DNA from 4 places in the Exiguobacterium sp. R-17 genome. Region 3 is predicted to be linked to each of the others. Evidence: riboswitches for the same ligand, from Rfam matches in the RefSeq annotation. Region 3 holds a riboswitch; each other region holds the start of a gene.
What was found. Region 3 has a riboswitch for S-adenosylmethionine ahead of ACN9MT_RS15410 (amino acid permease). Riboswitches for the same ligand answer to the same signal wherever they lie in the genome.

Region 1 (3,820 bases), 460 kb from region 3:
AAGCATGATAAACCGTTTGTAAAATCGGGAAGACTTGATCCGCAAGTCCAGCTTTGATTGTAAGTACAGCATTGACGACGATTTCTCCCATGTTACATTATCCCCTTTCGTGATTACCTGTATCTGTACCCATTTTCGCGAAAAGACACACGTTAAAGGAGCTTGAACATGCAAACTCAACTTTTTGAAGCACTCGAACAATTCGAACCGACGATGATCGCGTTACGTCGCGATTTTCATCGACACCCGGAACTCTCTTTCCAGGAAGTCCGCACACCAGAACGGATTGCCGCCTTTTACGCAGAACAGGGCATTCCTCATCAAACAGCCGTCGGAGGTCGTGGTGTCGTCGCGACGATCGAAGGCAAACAGCCTGGTCCGACGATTGCTGTCCGTGCCGATTTTGATGCTTTACCGCTTCAGGAAGAGACGACGCTTGCCTTCCGGTCGATTCATCCCGGGGTCATGCATGCTTGTGGACACGATGGTCATACGGCGATCGTGATGGCCCTTGCTGCTACGCTCTATCCGTTACGCGATCAATTGCAAGGAACGATTCGGATCATCCACCAGCATGGAGAAGAGGTCTTCCCCGGTGGAGCAATCCAAATGATCGAAGCCGGCGTCCTCGAAGGGGTCGATGCAATTTTCGCGACACATCTCGAAAATGATTTACCGGTTGGCACGATCGGATTCCGGGAAGGACATACATTGTGTGCGATCGACGAATTCGAAATCATCGTCCATGGTCAAGGTGGGCATGCCCAGGCACCGCATAAAACAAAAGATGCTCTCGTCGCTGGAGCGCAACTCGTCTGCAACTTACAACATCTCGTTAGTCGACGGGTCGATCCGTTTGAGCCGGCTGTTCTCGCAATCGGTTCTTTCCATGCAGGAACAGCACCAAATATCGTTACGGGTGAGGCACGCATTGTCGGGGAAATCCGAACGTTCAATGAGACACTTCGGCATCAGCTCCGGCAAGAAGTCGATCTTGTCGCTAAGACGACGTGTGCCGGCATCGGTGCTTCGTATTCGATTGACTTCACGACTGGTTACCCGGCGCTCTGGAATCACCCGGATGAGACAAAACTCGTTCAGGAAGCTGCTGCTTTCTTACCGGAAGCATCCGTCCGGGCACTCACACCAATGATGGCGGCGGACGACTTCGCACATTACTTAACACACGTCCCGGGTAGTTATTTCTTTACCGGCTCTGGCTATACGGACGGTCGCGTCAACTATCCGCAGCACCATCCACAGTACGAGATCAATGAACAAGCGTTGTTGATCGGTGCGAAGACACTTGGGGCAACCGTTTTACGTGCCTTAAATTCTAAGGATTGACTTTATTTCTTTGTGAATGGTATCATCACAACAATGATAACGAATGACATCAACTTCATATACCCTTATCAAGAGTGGACCGAGAGATCTGGATCGATGACGTCCCAGCAACCTGCGCATAGCAAGGTGCTACGACCAGCAAAGCGAAAGCTTTGGTTGATAAAAAGCGGCGACTCCTTTTGCAACCAAGCGAAGGAGTCGTTTTCGTTTTCTCGCTGTCAGACATACAATGGGGATTTCCCACGGAGAGGAAGAGACAGATGGAAAAAGCAACATTTGCAGGTGGATGTTTTTGGTGCATGGTGACACCATTTGAAGAATTACCAGGAATCGAGGGAATCGTATCAGGTTACATGGGCGGACACGTCGATAACCCGACATACGAGCAAGTCAAAACAGGAACGACGGGACACCTCGAGGTCGTCCAAATCACGTTTGATCCGAGCCTGTTCCCGTACGAGCGTTTACTTGAACTCTACTGGCCCCAAACGGATCCGACGGATGCAGAAGGTCAATTCCAAGATCGCGGTACGCAGTACGCGCCAGCAATCTTCTATCATACGGATGCGCAGCATGAAGCTGCGATTACTTCTCGTGACGCTCTTGCTGCAAGCAACCGTTTCAAACAGCCAATCGTGACGCGGATTGATGCCGCTTCTGAATTTTATCCAGCGGAAGAGTACCATCAAGACTTCCATAAGAAAAATCCAGAACACTATAAAAAAGATCGTGCTGCTTCTGGTCGCGATGCTTTCATCGAGCAGGAATGGAAAGATACGACGACGGTCTAATCACCTCGAACCATATACAGTAGCTGAAACTGATTTCAAACATCTCGTTCTTCCCCTACTTTCAGTAAAAAGTGGAGGATGATCGAGATGTCATGGAATCAGTTTTTTTATGTAAACAAATGATGTCTTCTTTACCAACACCCTTACATAAATTTGTAATCGTTTACAAACGAAGTCTTTTGTTTTACGGTTAATAAAAATTAACCGGTTAAAAAGGAGATGATTGTATGGAACAAAAAGCGATTCACATATTAGAGAGCTATGAACAGTTAAAAGTGATCAGTGATCCGTTACGAACAAAAATCCTCATGTTTCTCGTCGAAAAACCACACACGGTACATCAGTTAGCTCACTTGCTGACGTTATCCCGCGCGAAGGTCCTCTATCACGTACGGGAACTTGAAAAGCATGACTTGATTCACCTCGTCCGGACGGAAGAACAGGGCGGCAATCTATTGAAATACTATCAAGCGATTGCCCGAGGATACATTCCTGCCGATCATCTACTGAACTTCGTCGAGACAAATGAAGCGACCCGGCAGTCGTATCTTGAGGTACTAGACCGGGCAAAGACACGCGTTCTTACGGCTCCGACAGCTACTTTTTCTCCTTCATCTTCGAACGTCGAGGACTGGATGAGCTTATCACTTCAAAAGGAACTGACGATGTCTCAAGCCGACTTTCAACGCTTTGCTACAAAATATCGTGCTCTATTGGACGAGTTCACACGGTCCCCTTCACTAGACGAAGAAGATAAAAAACACTTCTATATCATGACGACTGCCTTTGCAATTGATGAACCACTATTTGAGAATGACGACGTCTAAACCGGAGGTGCCACATGCTGCCTATTGAAATGGATACGCAACAATCGCTGTTTAAAAATCGATCTTTTTTATTTTTATGGGGGTCCGGTATGTGCTCTGCCCTCTCCCTATCAACCTATCTGTTTGTTGAACAATGGTATGTCATCCATACGCTAAACCAGGCGTCATATCTTGGATTCGTCCTCATGGCCACCTTGTTACCCCGTATTTTTCTCATGTTATTCGGTGGCGTCTTATCCGATCGCTATAAACGTTCGACGATCATGCGCATCTCGAGCGCTTTACGAATCAGTTTCATTCTCTGTCTTCTCGCATTACTTCATACCGATCAGCTTACATTGCTGACGATTTTAGGATTCGCCTTTCTATTCGGTAGTGTGGATGCATTCTTTTCGCCGGCGAATGCTTCCTTACTTCCTACACTCGTTCCGAAAGAACAACTCACTAAAGCCAATTCACTGATTCAGACATCTAATCAAATCGCCCTCTTTTCAGGTCCGATTCTTGGTGGAGTCATTCTCAGCTATTCTTCTTACTCGCACGTCTTTCTCGTGATTTTCGGGACACTCTGTCTGACGCTCCTTTTCACGTATGGTATTCGTGAATCTAAGATCAAGCGATCGCTTCAGCATTCAGCTCTCTTTGAACTAAAAGAAGGGCTACATTACGTCTTTAACCTTCAGCAACTCAAGCAGACACTTTTTCTTGTCATCTGTGTCAATTTCTTTTTCTTTGGACCACTCTTACTCGGAATCCCCTTACTCGTTCATGATGTGCTCCAAGGAGATGCGATGGATTTAAGTTATATGCAAGGGGCTTATCAAATGGGAATGCTCGGAGGGGCGCTCTGGAGTG
Region 2 (3,820 bases), 160 kb from region 3:
TTCCTGCTTTAACGGTCGCATTCGCGAGCGCAAGTATCCTCGCAGCTTGTGGATCAAACACCGATTCATCGACTTCAGATGATAAAAAGACGGAAATCTATACATCGACGTTCGCAACAGCTGCCATTGCCCGTGAAATCGGTGGTAATCAAGTCAACGTCAAGATGATCGTCCCACCTGGAGCAGATCCGCACTCCTATGAACCGACGTCAAAGCAACTCACTGAGATTGCCAAAGGTGACCTTTTCCTTTTGACGGGTACGACACTTGAACCCTATTCAAAAAAAATCCAAGAGAGTCTAAAAGGCACGGACGTCCGGTTCGTCGAGACGAGTAAGGATGTCACTTTGCTGGAATCGGATGCTACGCTTCACGCACATGAAGAAGAGGGACATACAGAAGAAGAGCATGCGCACGAAGAAGCAGGGCACGATGATCACGCAACTGATGAACATGCGCACGAAGAGGAAGAACACGATCATGGAAAATACGATCCACACGTCTGGCTTGATCCTGTCAACGCCAAAGCAATGGCACGTTCTATCACAGTCGCCTTATCAAAAGAAGTACCAAAAGACAAAGCAACATTCGAAAAAAACTTGAAAGCATTCGATCAGCAAGCTGACGCACTCGATAAAGAGTTCAAGCAAGCCGTTGCTGACGGATCGAAAAAAGAACTTCTCGTCACACATGCAGCTTACGGTTACCTCGCCGAACGATACGGGTTCACGCAGCTTCCAATCGCCGGAATTTCCCCTTCCGATGAACCCTCACAAAAGCAACTGGCTGCTTTAGTGAAAGAAGCGCGGATGCATGATTTGAAATACGTCGCGTTCGAAGAGACGGTTTCACCAAAGGTTGCGCGTGTCATCCAAAAAGAAATCGGAGCTGAATCCGTGACGATCCATAACCTCGAGTCGGTGACGAAATCGCAGCAAAACAGCTCGTATTTTAAGTTGATGGAAGAAAACGTCCAGACGTTAGAACAGGCACTTCAGTAAAGTACAGTTGACACGCGTTACTCAATGCGGTACGGTAAGAAACGTGTTTTACAACAATTGAATGACTTCTTTTTATCGCGAGAAACGGAGGGACTGGCCCAATGATGTTTCGGCAGCGGACGATTTGATTCGTACTGTGCCAAATCCAGCAAGCGAAAGCTTGAGAGATAAGAAGAGCGTCTTTATTTCATAAAGACCTCCTTCTTTCTTGCGAAGGGGTCTTTTTTTGTATCTTTGAGAAACGAGGTATCAACAATGAAAGAAACGATTACGCCTAACAAATGGGCACTTCTTCCCCTCGTCGTGTTCCTGGTCCTCTTCATCGGAGCCGGTATTTTCTATGACGATTTTTACAAATTTCCGATTCTGATCGCTGCTTTGATCGCGCTGATCTTTGCAGCAATCACGACGAAAGGATCGATTAATCAAACGGTTGAACGAATCGCAACCGGTGCCGGAAATCCCGATATCATGATTATGGTCTTCATCTTCTTATTAGCCGGTACGTTCTCTGGAACGGCAGAAGCAATCGGCGCAATCGAAGCAACTGTCAATGCTGCCTTAACGTTCCTACCTCCGTCACTCCTGATGAGCGGTCTGTTCGTCATCGCTGCCTTCATCTCGATGGCAATGGGTACCTCGACAGGAACGATTGCTGCACTTGCTCCAATCGCCTTCGGTATTCATGAAGCAACAGGTATCAACGTTGCGATCGCAGCAGCGTCAGTCGTTGGGGGTTCGATGTTCGGTGATAACTTGTCGTTCATCTCGGATACGACAATCGCTGCCGTTCGGACACAAAAAACGAACATGCGTGATAAGTTCCGGACGAACTTCATGATCGTTCTCCCGGCTGCCGTCTTAACGGTCATCTTACTCGCGTTCGTTTCTGGTTCTGGCGATGCGGCAGCAGCTAAAGCATTCGAGTTCTACAAATTAATTCCGTATCTCGCCGTCATCGTCCTTGCACTATTTGGTGTCAATGTCATTCTTGTTCTCGTCGGTGGCACATTGCTCACTGGCATCATCGGTATGATCGACGGTAGCTTTGGCTTAAGTGGGTTCGTCCTTTCGATGTCAAAAGGAATGATGGGCATGGCAGAGATTTCAATCTTGACACTCCTCATGGGTGGTCTCGTCAGTTTGATTACGTTCAATGGCGGAATCGCCTACTTGAAAGAGACGTTGACGCGCAAGATTTCACAGCGTCGCGGTGCTGAATTCAGTATGGCAGCACTCGTCAGTGCGACGAACCTCGCAACGGCGAACAATACGATCTCGATTCTCGTTGCTGGACCACTCGCGGCTGAAATCGCTGATACGTATGAAATCGACCGCAAGAAATCAGCGAGTATTCTTGATATCTTCTCTTGTGGTATTCAAGGCATCATTCCGTATGGGGCACAACTGCTGATCGCAGCAGAGTTGACGAAGACAGCTTCACCAGAACTGATTCCGTATCTGTTCTATCCGTTCCTGCTCTTCGTCTGTGGATCGATTGCCATCATCTTTGGTTTCCCACGTCCGAAAAAATCAGTTGCTCAACAGGAAAAAATCTCTTCTTAACCAACGACAGGTCCGATCATGGTGATCGGACCTGTTTCATTATTTTTTCTGCTTCGCTTGTCGTTCTAAAATCAAATACGCGATTGCTGGAAGTGGAAACTGAAGGAGTCCCGCGCCTCCCCATACCCACGGGTTACGTCCTGATTTTCGTGCACTGAAAAATAGGCTAACTGCTTGCGTGACCAACAAGGCACTAATACTAAGCCAAGCTCCCTTTGATAGCTTTTTATTCTTTTGAGCCATCCTTTCTCCCCCTCTTTCTGACATACGGTCAGATGTGATGAATTCTCTTTTATTTTAACCCATTCTATTCCTCCATGAGCATGGAAACGGACGGTTTCGTTCGTTCGTGCTAAACTAAACGAGCAAATCTAAACTACGTTTTATGAGGAGGAGTAACACATGCAATACGCAAAACTTTCAAACGGTATTACGATTCCCCAAATCGGATTCGGTGTCTGGCAAGTAGACGAAGAAACAGAAGCACCCGCTGCTGTTGCTGAAGCACTACGTGTCGGCTATCGTCATATCGATACAGCTGCTGTCTATAAAAACGAGCGCGGTGTCGCAAAAGGTATCAAAGAAAGCGGCGTGAAACGTGAGGATCTCTTCTTAACGTCGAAAGTCTGGAACGATGATATTCGTGCCGGTCGGACGAAGGAAGCATTCGCAGAATCGCTCGAACGTCTCGAAACAGACTACCTTGACCTCTACCTGATCCACTGGCCAGTCGAAGGCTATATCGAAGCGTGGAAAGCAATGGTTGAACTTTATGAAGCAGGCAAGATCAAAGCGATCGGTGTCTCGAACTTCAAGGAACATCACCTCGATACATTGGCAGAAGAGGGCTTGATGGCACCAATGATCAACCAAGTCGAATTGCATCCACAATTGCCGCAACACGAACTGCACGAATACTTGCAAGATCACAACATCCAAGTCGAAGCATGGAGTCCACTCATGCAAGGGAAATTCCTCGAAATCAACGATTTCAAGGAAATCGCAGAGAAGCATGGTAAGACACCTTCACAAGTCGTCTTACGCTGGCACCTCGACAACGGTATCGTTGCTCTTCCAAAATCCGTCACACCAGAACGCATTGCAGAAAACTTCGACGTCTTTGATTTCCAACTCGATGCCGATGATCTTGAGAAAATTGATCGTCTAGCAACGGATGTCCGCCTCGGACCGGATCCAGACGAAATCGATTTTTAATCTAAAAGTTATTGTAAAAAGAGCGATTTCCATGTGAG
Region 3 (3,820 bases):
ACAGTTCGATGCTCCTTATTTGATGAAACATAATTCCATTGGAGGAAACGTTGGAAATCTCATTTATCAATACAGTATCTTTCGGACGTTGATGACAGAAGGTACGACGATTACACCGGACTATTACTATTACGATGAAGAACGGGCGGACGAAATCAATGCCAACTTTGATCTTTATGTCATTCCGTTAGCGGATGCATTCCGAAAAGAATTCGTACCGACGTTGCGGAAGTACACCCGCCTTATCAAGAAATTAAAAATTCCAGTCGTCGTCATCGGTGTAGGCTTACGTGCACCGTTTGAACCAGATCTAGACGGCGGATTCCCGTTCGATGAAGATGTCAAAGCATTCGTCAGCGCTGTACTTGAGCGCTCAAGCATGCTTGGTCTTCGTGGGGAAATCACGTCGAAATACTTGACGCGTCTTGGTTTTCGCGAAGGCATTGATCATCGTGTCATCGGATGTCCTTCGATGTACGCGTTTGGTCGCGACTTACATATTCGTGAAACGAACATTACGCCCGAGTCGATGATTACGGTCAACTCGTCACGTTTAGCACCACAAAATGTTCTTGATTTCATTACACGCGGAATGGAAGAGTATCCGAATCATTACTTCATTCCCCAATGGATGAAGGAACTGAAATTGACGTATACAGGAACGCATCCGATCGCAGATTTGTCCGTGACGAACTATCCGGTGAAGATGTCGGATCCTGCTTACATGAACGATCGTGTTCGTTTCTTCTTGAACGCACAAACATGGTTCGATTTCATCGGGCAGGCAGACCTCAGTTTTGGTGCGCGCTTGCATGGAAATATCACAGCAACGCTTGCGGGTACGCCGAGTATCCTCATTCCAAAGGATGCACGGATGCGCGAACTAACGGATTATCATCAGTTGACGCATATTTGGGCGAACGACATCAAAGCGGATACACAATTATCCGACGTCGTAGCCAATGCTGATTTCCAAAGTCCAGTACGTGTTCAAGCACGTAACTTCGACAACTTCGTTGACTTCTTGAACGTGAATGATCTTGAACACATTTACCAAGAGACGAATTATCCTGAGAATGTGCCGTTTGACCGTCAAATGGCGCAAGCGGAACTACTTCCACCGGTTCAACCGATTTCTGGCGTGAGTCTCGAAGAAGCAGTCGCCCGTTTCGAACGGTTCTTCCCAGAACAAGAGAAAAAAATCGCAGATACACAAATAAAGGCAAAAGAGAAATTAGCCGAAAAAGATAAAAAAATCGCAGATGCGCAAAAACAGGCAAAAGCGCAATTAGCTGAAAAAGATAAGAAAATCAAAGCATTGCAGAAACAAACAACGACGACTCAAAAAGATCAGGAAATTGCGGCGCTCAAAGCACAACTGGCTGCCCAAACGAAGAAAATGAAGCACCAGCAAGGGACATTGAACCGAAAAGCGGTTCGTGCAGCCTTAAAGACAGCGGATCTATTCGCAAAAAAATAAAGTGTTCTAACATTCCGGATCATTACGATGCGGAATGTTTTTTGGTAGGAGTATTCTGAATTGTGTTGACAATTCGGAAAAGGCTTGATAGGGTTAGGAACAATTACATACTTATCCAGAGAGGTGGAGGGACTGGCCCTATGAAACCTCAGCAACAGGTCGAAAGATACTGTGCTAATTCCTGCGGGTGCTGCACCCGATCGATAAGATTTCCGAATTGTCGACCGACGCATCCGTGAGGATGCGTTTTTTGTTTGAAATAGGTGGAACGAGGAGGAAATGGATTCATGAAAACGAGCGGAGCTTTTCGACGCAAGATGGAATCACGTCATCTGATCATGCTGTCGTTAGGAGGCGTCATTGGAACAGGATTATTTTTAAGTACAGGTTATACGTTGGAACAAGCGGGACGTGTCGGAACGATTTTGTCGTATTTGATCGGAGCCGTCGTCGTCTACTTAGTCATGTTAAGTCTCGGTGAACTCGCTGTGCACATGCCGGAAACCGGATCATTCCATAAGTACGCAACGAAGTATATCGGACCCGGTACCGGTTATACGGTGGCCTGGCTCTACTGGCTGACGTGGACGGTCGCCCTTGGTTCAGAATTCACGGCAGCAGGCATTTTAATGCAACGTTGGTTCCCGTCGATTCCAGTCTGGGTGTTCAGTGCATTATTCGCTGCGATGATCCTTGGTATCAACGTCTTGAAGGTCCGCATATTTGCTGAAGTCGAGTTTTGGTTCTCCGCCATTAAGGTCGTAACGATCATTGCTTTCATTTTACTTGGTGCGGGAGCCATCGTTGGCTTCATCCCATTACAAGATGGTAGCCCAGCACCATTCTTTTCTTCCTTAACGGAAGGAGGATTGTTTCCAAATGGGGCATTTGCGATCTTCATGACGATGCTTGCTGTGAACTTTGCTTACTCAGGAACGGAATTGATCGGCGTCGCAGCGGGTGAAGCGGTCGATCCGAAGCGGACGATTCCGCTTGCGATCCGAACAACGATTTTGCGACTCGTCCTCTTTTTCGTCGGTACGATCATCGTATTAGCCGTCTTATTGCCAACGGAAGGGAAGGGCGTGCTCGAAAGTCCGTTCGTTGCGGTGTTCGAACGAATCGGAATTCCGTATGCGGCAGACGTGATGAACTTCGTCATTCTGACAGCGATCTTGTCGGCAGCGAACTCTGGGCTTTACGCTGCCTCCCGGATGCTTTGGTCGCTTGCGAACGAACGCATGATTCCGCGCTTCTTCGCCCAGGTGACGCCAAGTGGGGTTCCACTTCGAGCTGTATTGTTCAGCATGCTTGGCGGAGGACTTGCTTTGCTGTCTAGCATCTATGCAGCAGGAAGTGTCTATATTGCGCTCGTCTCGATTTCCGGCCTTGCTGTCGTCGTCGTCTGGATGAGTATCAGCGTTGCGCAGTATCGCTTCCGGAAACAATTCCTCCGCGAAGGGCATACGGTCGACGAATTGGTCTATCGTACACCACTCTTTCCATTGGTACCGATCGCCGCTTTCGTCGTCTGTTTGATTTCCCTGATTGGTATCGGATTTGATCCGACGCAACGAGTCGCCTTGTATTGCGGTATCCCATTCATCGTGATCTGTTATGTCGTTCATGCGTTCACGAATTCTTCTCAGAAACGGAGTGTTGAAGATGTCCCGAATCAAAAATCCAGTTGACCAACGATTACAGGAAGTTCCTTTTCTTATTTTAGATGGTGCCCTTGCGACCGAACTCGAACAAAAGGGATTCGACCTGAACGATCCACTCTGGTCGGCACGCCTCTTAATTGAAGCACCGGAACAGATTGAGCGTGTCCATCACGATTACTTTGAAGTGGGCGCCGATGTTGCGATCACCTCAAGCTATCAAGCAAGTATCGAAGGATTCAAGCAACGTCACATCACGACCGAGGAAGCACAAGCGTTAATTCGACAAACGGTTACCTTAGCGCAAGATGCACGGACGCGTAGCGGAAAGAGTGCCGCATTGATCGCGGGATCAGTTGGTCCTTATGGTGCCTACTTAGCAGATGGTTCTGAGTATCGCGGTCATTATGGTGTGTCAGCAGATGTGCTAGAAGCCTTCCACAGACCGCGCATCGAAGCATTGATTGAAGCGGGGGCTGATCTGCTGGCATTCGAGACGATTCCGTCGCTTGAGGAAGCTGTCGTGTTGTTCGGGATTCTCGAAGCGTTCCCGGAAGTATCTGCTTGGCTGACGTTCTCGCTTCAAGATGCGACGCACATCAGTGAGGGAACACCGCTTGCGATATGCATCGAGACAATCGGACAGCATCCGCAACTTGCAGCAATCGGTGCAAATTGT
Region 4 (3,820 bases), 620 kb from region 3:
GGGATGCCAAACAGGTTTCTACATGGCGATGATGAACTTCGACTCGGTCGAAAAAATGAGCGAACTCGTTGAGAAGACGTTGAAAGACGTCCTCGCAGCAGAAGAGATTCCAGCGCAAAACGAAGTCCAATGTGGATTTGCGAGCGCACATGACCTCAAAGGAGCGAAGCACTATGCCGAGAAAATGCTTGCCGGTCGTGATGAATGGGACATCGTCTTCGGATGATCGCGAACAACGTCCGCGACCTCGTCGGAAACACACCACTCTACGAGATCACTTCATTCGATTTGCCTGCTGGTACGCGCATTTTGGCGAAGCTCGAATGGATGAACCCTGGGGGCAGCGTCAAAGACCGCCTTGGCATTCAACTCGTTGATGCAGCAATCGAAAACGGACATGTGACACCAGGCGGTACGATCATCGAGCCGACAGCCGGGAATACCGGCATCGGCTTGGCGCTCGCCGCTAAAAAATACGATCTCCAAGTCATCTGTGTCGTTCCGGAAAAATTCAGTCAGGAAAAGCAGACGTTGATGCGGGCACTCGGCGCAACCGTCGTCAACACGCCGACTGAACTCGATATGCAAGGGGCCATCGACCGGGCAAAAGAACTCGGTCAGGAAATTCCGAATAGTTACGTTCCGTTACAATTCGAAAACGAAGAGAACCCAGTCACGTATCAGCGGACACTCGGTCCTGAGCTGATTGCGGACTTACCGCATATCGACTGGTTCGTTGCCGGTTGTGGTTCAGGTGGTACGTTCGCCGGAACAGCGGACTTCTTAAAACAACGTCTCGGTACAAAAGCAGCAATCGTCGAACCGGAAGGCTCCGTCTTGAACGGTGGTCCAGCCGGTCCGCATAAGACAGAAGGTATCGGTACAGCGAAATGGCCAAGCCTCGTTCCGCGTGAACTCGTCGACGAGATTCATACGATTTCTGACCGTGATGCATTTGACGCGGTTCATACACTCGCTGCTCGCGAAGGATTACTCGTCGGTAGCTCAGCAGGGGCAGCGCTCGTTGCTGCGCTTGATATCGCAAAGCGTCACCCCGGCAGTACGATCGTCACCGTCTTCGCAGACAGTGCCGAACGTTATTTAAGCCAACAAATCTTTGAAAAGGTGGACGAAACTCATGCGTAAGAAGACAGCATTGATTCATGGAGGAACAGGTGTCGATCGGGCAACAGGAGCCGTCACACCTCCAATCTATCAAACAAGCACATACAAGCAAGATAAAATCGGTCAACTTAAGGACGGATACGAATACTCACGGACAGCGAACCCGACACGGACGAGCATCGAACGATTGATTGCGGATCTTGAAGGCGGCGCACGTGGTTTTGCGTTCGGTTCTGGGATGGCAGCGATTCATGCTGTCTTCCACTTGCTTGAGTCTGGCGACCACATCGTCATGACGGACGACGTCTACGGTGGTACGTTCCGTTTGATGCAACGCGTCTTACCGAAGTTCAACATCCAAGTAACGTTCGTCGATACGACGGATCTTGCGGCAACGGAAGCAGCGATCCAAGACAATACGAAGATCGTCTACGTCGAAACGCCGACGAATCCGTTGTTGAAAGTAACGGACATCGCAGCAATCGCAACGATTGCAAAACGTCACGATCTTAAACTCGTCGTTGATAACACGTTCGCGACACCATACCATCAACAACCACTCGCACTTGGTGCTGACATCGTCTTGCACAGTGCGACGAAATACATCGGCGGACATTCAGACGTCGTCGCTGGACTTGTCGTCGTCAAAGATGATGCGCTTGGCGAAGAGATGCACTTCATCCAAAACTCGACAGGCGGCGTGCTTGGACCGCAAGACAGCTTCTTGCTCGTCCGTGGTCTACGTACGCTCGGTATCCGGATGGATGCGATCGAAGAGACAGCACATGATCTCGTTGCGTTCCTACAAGCGCAAGACATCGTCTCGAACATCTTCTACCCAGGACTGGCATCACATCCTGGTCACGACATCCAAGCGAAACAAGCGACTGGATTTGGTGGGATGATCAGCTTTGATGTCGGTTCAGCAGCGAACGCAGAAAAACTCGTCGAGGCGACACACTTCTTCACACTCGCTGAGAGTCTTGGTGCCGTCGAGAGTCTGATTTCGGTGCCGGCACGGATGACGCACGCGTCAATCCCAGCAGAACGTCGGGCAGAACTCGGCATCACGGACGGTCTCGTCCGGATTTCAGTTGGACTTGAAGACGCGGAAGATTTGAAAGAAGACTTAACACGTGCTTTCACGTTCCTCGAAAAAGTTTCTGAAAAAACTGTTTGACAACAAAAATAACCCCTGCTAATATTCAGAATATATTCTACAAACTTAATACCGAAACTCTTATCGAGAGTGGTGGAGGGACTGGCCCGATGAAACCCGGCAACCGCGGATCTGATCCGAAGTGGTGCTAATTCCAGCAGACAAAAGTCTGGGAGATGAGAGCAAATGGTTTTGTGTACTGAAAAGTGCGCGCGTTTGCTCTAAAACGCGCGCACTTTTTTTATTTTAGGAGGGACAGTTGTGATTCGTTTACAAGACGTAGGAAAGATTTATCGCTCAAAGCGCGGAGCGGTCGAAGCCGTCGCGAATGTCGATCTGACAATCGAACGCGGTGAAATTTTTGGAATAATCGGTTATTCCGGAGCAGGGAAATCGACCTTGATCCGATTGTTGAATATGCTCGAAGCACCAACGAGTGGTTCGATTCAAATCGATGGTGTCGAAATGACATCACTGAAACCAAAAGAATTACGAGGCGTCCGCAAGAATGTCTCGATGGTCTTCCAGCACTTCAACCTACTCTGGTCACGGACTGTTGAAGAAAACATTATGTTCCCACTCGAACTCGGTGGCTTCCCGAAGGCTCGCCGCAAGGAACGGGTCGCGGAACTGATCCAACTCGTTGGTTTGGATGGACGCGAAAAAGCTTATCCGTCGCAATTATCCGGTGGTCAAAAGCAACGTGTCGGTATCGCTCGGGCACTGGCATCGAACCCGGACGTTCTCTTATGTGACGAGGCGACAAGTGCACTCGACCCGAAGACAACGGACTCTATCCTTGAGTTACTCGTCGACATCAATGAAAAATTGAAACTGACGATTGTCTTGATCACACACGAGATGCACGTCATTCAAAAAATCTGTCACCGGGTCGCCGTCATGGAGGCCGGTAAAATCGTCGAACAAGGACCGGTCGCAGAAGTCTTCCGTCATCCGAAGCAAGCGATGACGAAGGAATTCGTCAAACAATTGACGTCGCCATCGGAAAACGAGTTGACGTTCGCGAAACTCCGCGAACGCTACCCAACCGGAAAAATCGTTCAGTTGACATTCGTCGGATCGACGGCGGAAAGTCCGATCCTCGCGGAAGTCATGAAGGATTCACCCGTCCTGTTCAATATCATCGGCGGAAACGTCGGTCAATCACAGGAAGGGGCGCTCGGTACGCTGTTCATTCAGTTAATCGGGGAAACAGAAGCAACACAAACGGTCATCACGAAGCTTCAAGCCAGTGATGTTGAAGTGGAGGTGGATCACCGATGATTTCATTCTTTGACAACCTAGACTGGGACATGGTGTGGGAAGCGACAGGCAGTACCGTTTATATGACGGCAATCGCTGGGGTTTCGACATTCGTCCTCGGTTTGATCATTGGTTTACTATTGTATGCGACAAACGAAGAATTATTGTTCAAGAATCGGGCGTTTTATTCAGTGCTGAGCTTGGTCGTCAACGTCTTCCGTTCGATTCCGTTCATCATCTTACTGATCTTATTGATTCCATTTACGACAGCGA

Region 1: another riboswitch for S-adenosylmethionine. It lies ahead of msrA (peptide-methionine (S)-S-oxide reductase MsrA); the one in region 3 lies ahead of ACN9MT_RS15410 (amino acid permease).
Region 2: another riboswitch for S-adenosylmethionine. It lies ahead of ACN9MT_RS14635 (Na+/H+ antiporter NhaC family protein); the one in region 3 lies ahead of ACN9MT_RS15410 (amino acid permease).
Region 4: another riboswitch for S-adenosylmethionine. It lies ahead of ACN9MT_RS12285 (methionine ABC transporter ATP-binding protein); the one in region 3 lies ahead of ACN9MT_RS15410 (amino acid permease).

What each region holds. Positions count from the first base shown of each region.
Region 1 covers NZ_CP184372.1:396,420-400,239, reverse strand. Annotated here, with positions in the region: gene ACN9MT_RS02190 (putative quinol monooxygenase) at 1-91, opposite strand, end outside; gene ACN9MT_RS02185 (M20 metallopeptidase family protein) at 169-1,347, shown strand; SAM riboswitch class I at 1,410-1,513, shown strand; gene msrA (peptide-methionine (S)-S-oxide reductase MsrA) at 1,608-2,138, shown strand; gene ACN9MT_RS02175 (ArsR family transcriptional regulator) at 2,366-2,965, shown strand; gene ACN9MT_RS02170 (MFS transporter) at 2,980-3,820, shown strand, end outside.
Region 2 covers NZ_CP184372.1:2,782,611-2,786,430, forward strand. Annotated here, with positions in the region: gene ACN9MT_RS14630 (metal ABC transporter solute-binding protein, Zn/Mn family) at 1-1,001, shown strand, start outside; SAM riboswitch class I at 1,071-1,175, shown strand; gene ACN9MT_RS14635 (Na+/H+ antiporter NhaC family protein) at 1,257-2,567, shown strand; gene ACN9MT_RS14640 (hypothetical protein) at 2,607-2,810, opposite strand; gene ACN9MT_RS14645 (aldo/keto reductase) at 2,970-3,782, shown strand.
Region 3 covers NZ_CP184372.1:2,938,677-2,942,496, reverse strand. Annotated here, with positions in the region: gene ACN9MT_RS15415 (polysaccharide pyruvyl transferase family protein) at 1-1,480, shown strand, start outside; SAM riboswitch class I at 1,589-1,690, shown strand; gene ACN9MT_RS15410 (amino acid permease) at 1,768-3,171, shown strand; gene mmuM (homocysteine S-methyltransferase) at 3,146-3,820, shown strand, end outside.
Region 4 covers NZ_CP184372.1:2,323,251-2,327,070, reverse strand. Annotated here, with positions in the region: gene ACN9MT_RS12300 (S-ribosylhomocysteine lyase) at 1-226, shown strand, start outside; gene ACN9MT_RS12295 (PLP-dependent cysteine synthase family protein) at 223-1,146, shown strand; gene ACN9MT_RS12290 (bifunctional cystathionine gamma-lyase/homocysteine desulfhydrase) at 1,139-2,305, shown strand; SAM riboswitch class I at 2,363-2,467, shown strand; gene ACN9MT_RS12285 (methionine ABC transporter ATP-binding protein) at 2,546-3,568, shown strand; gene ACN9MT_RS12280 (methionine ABC transporter permease) at 3,565-3,820, shown strand, end outside.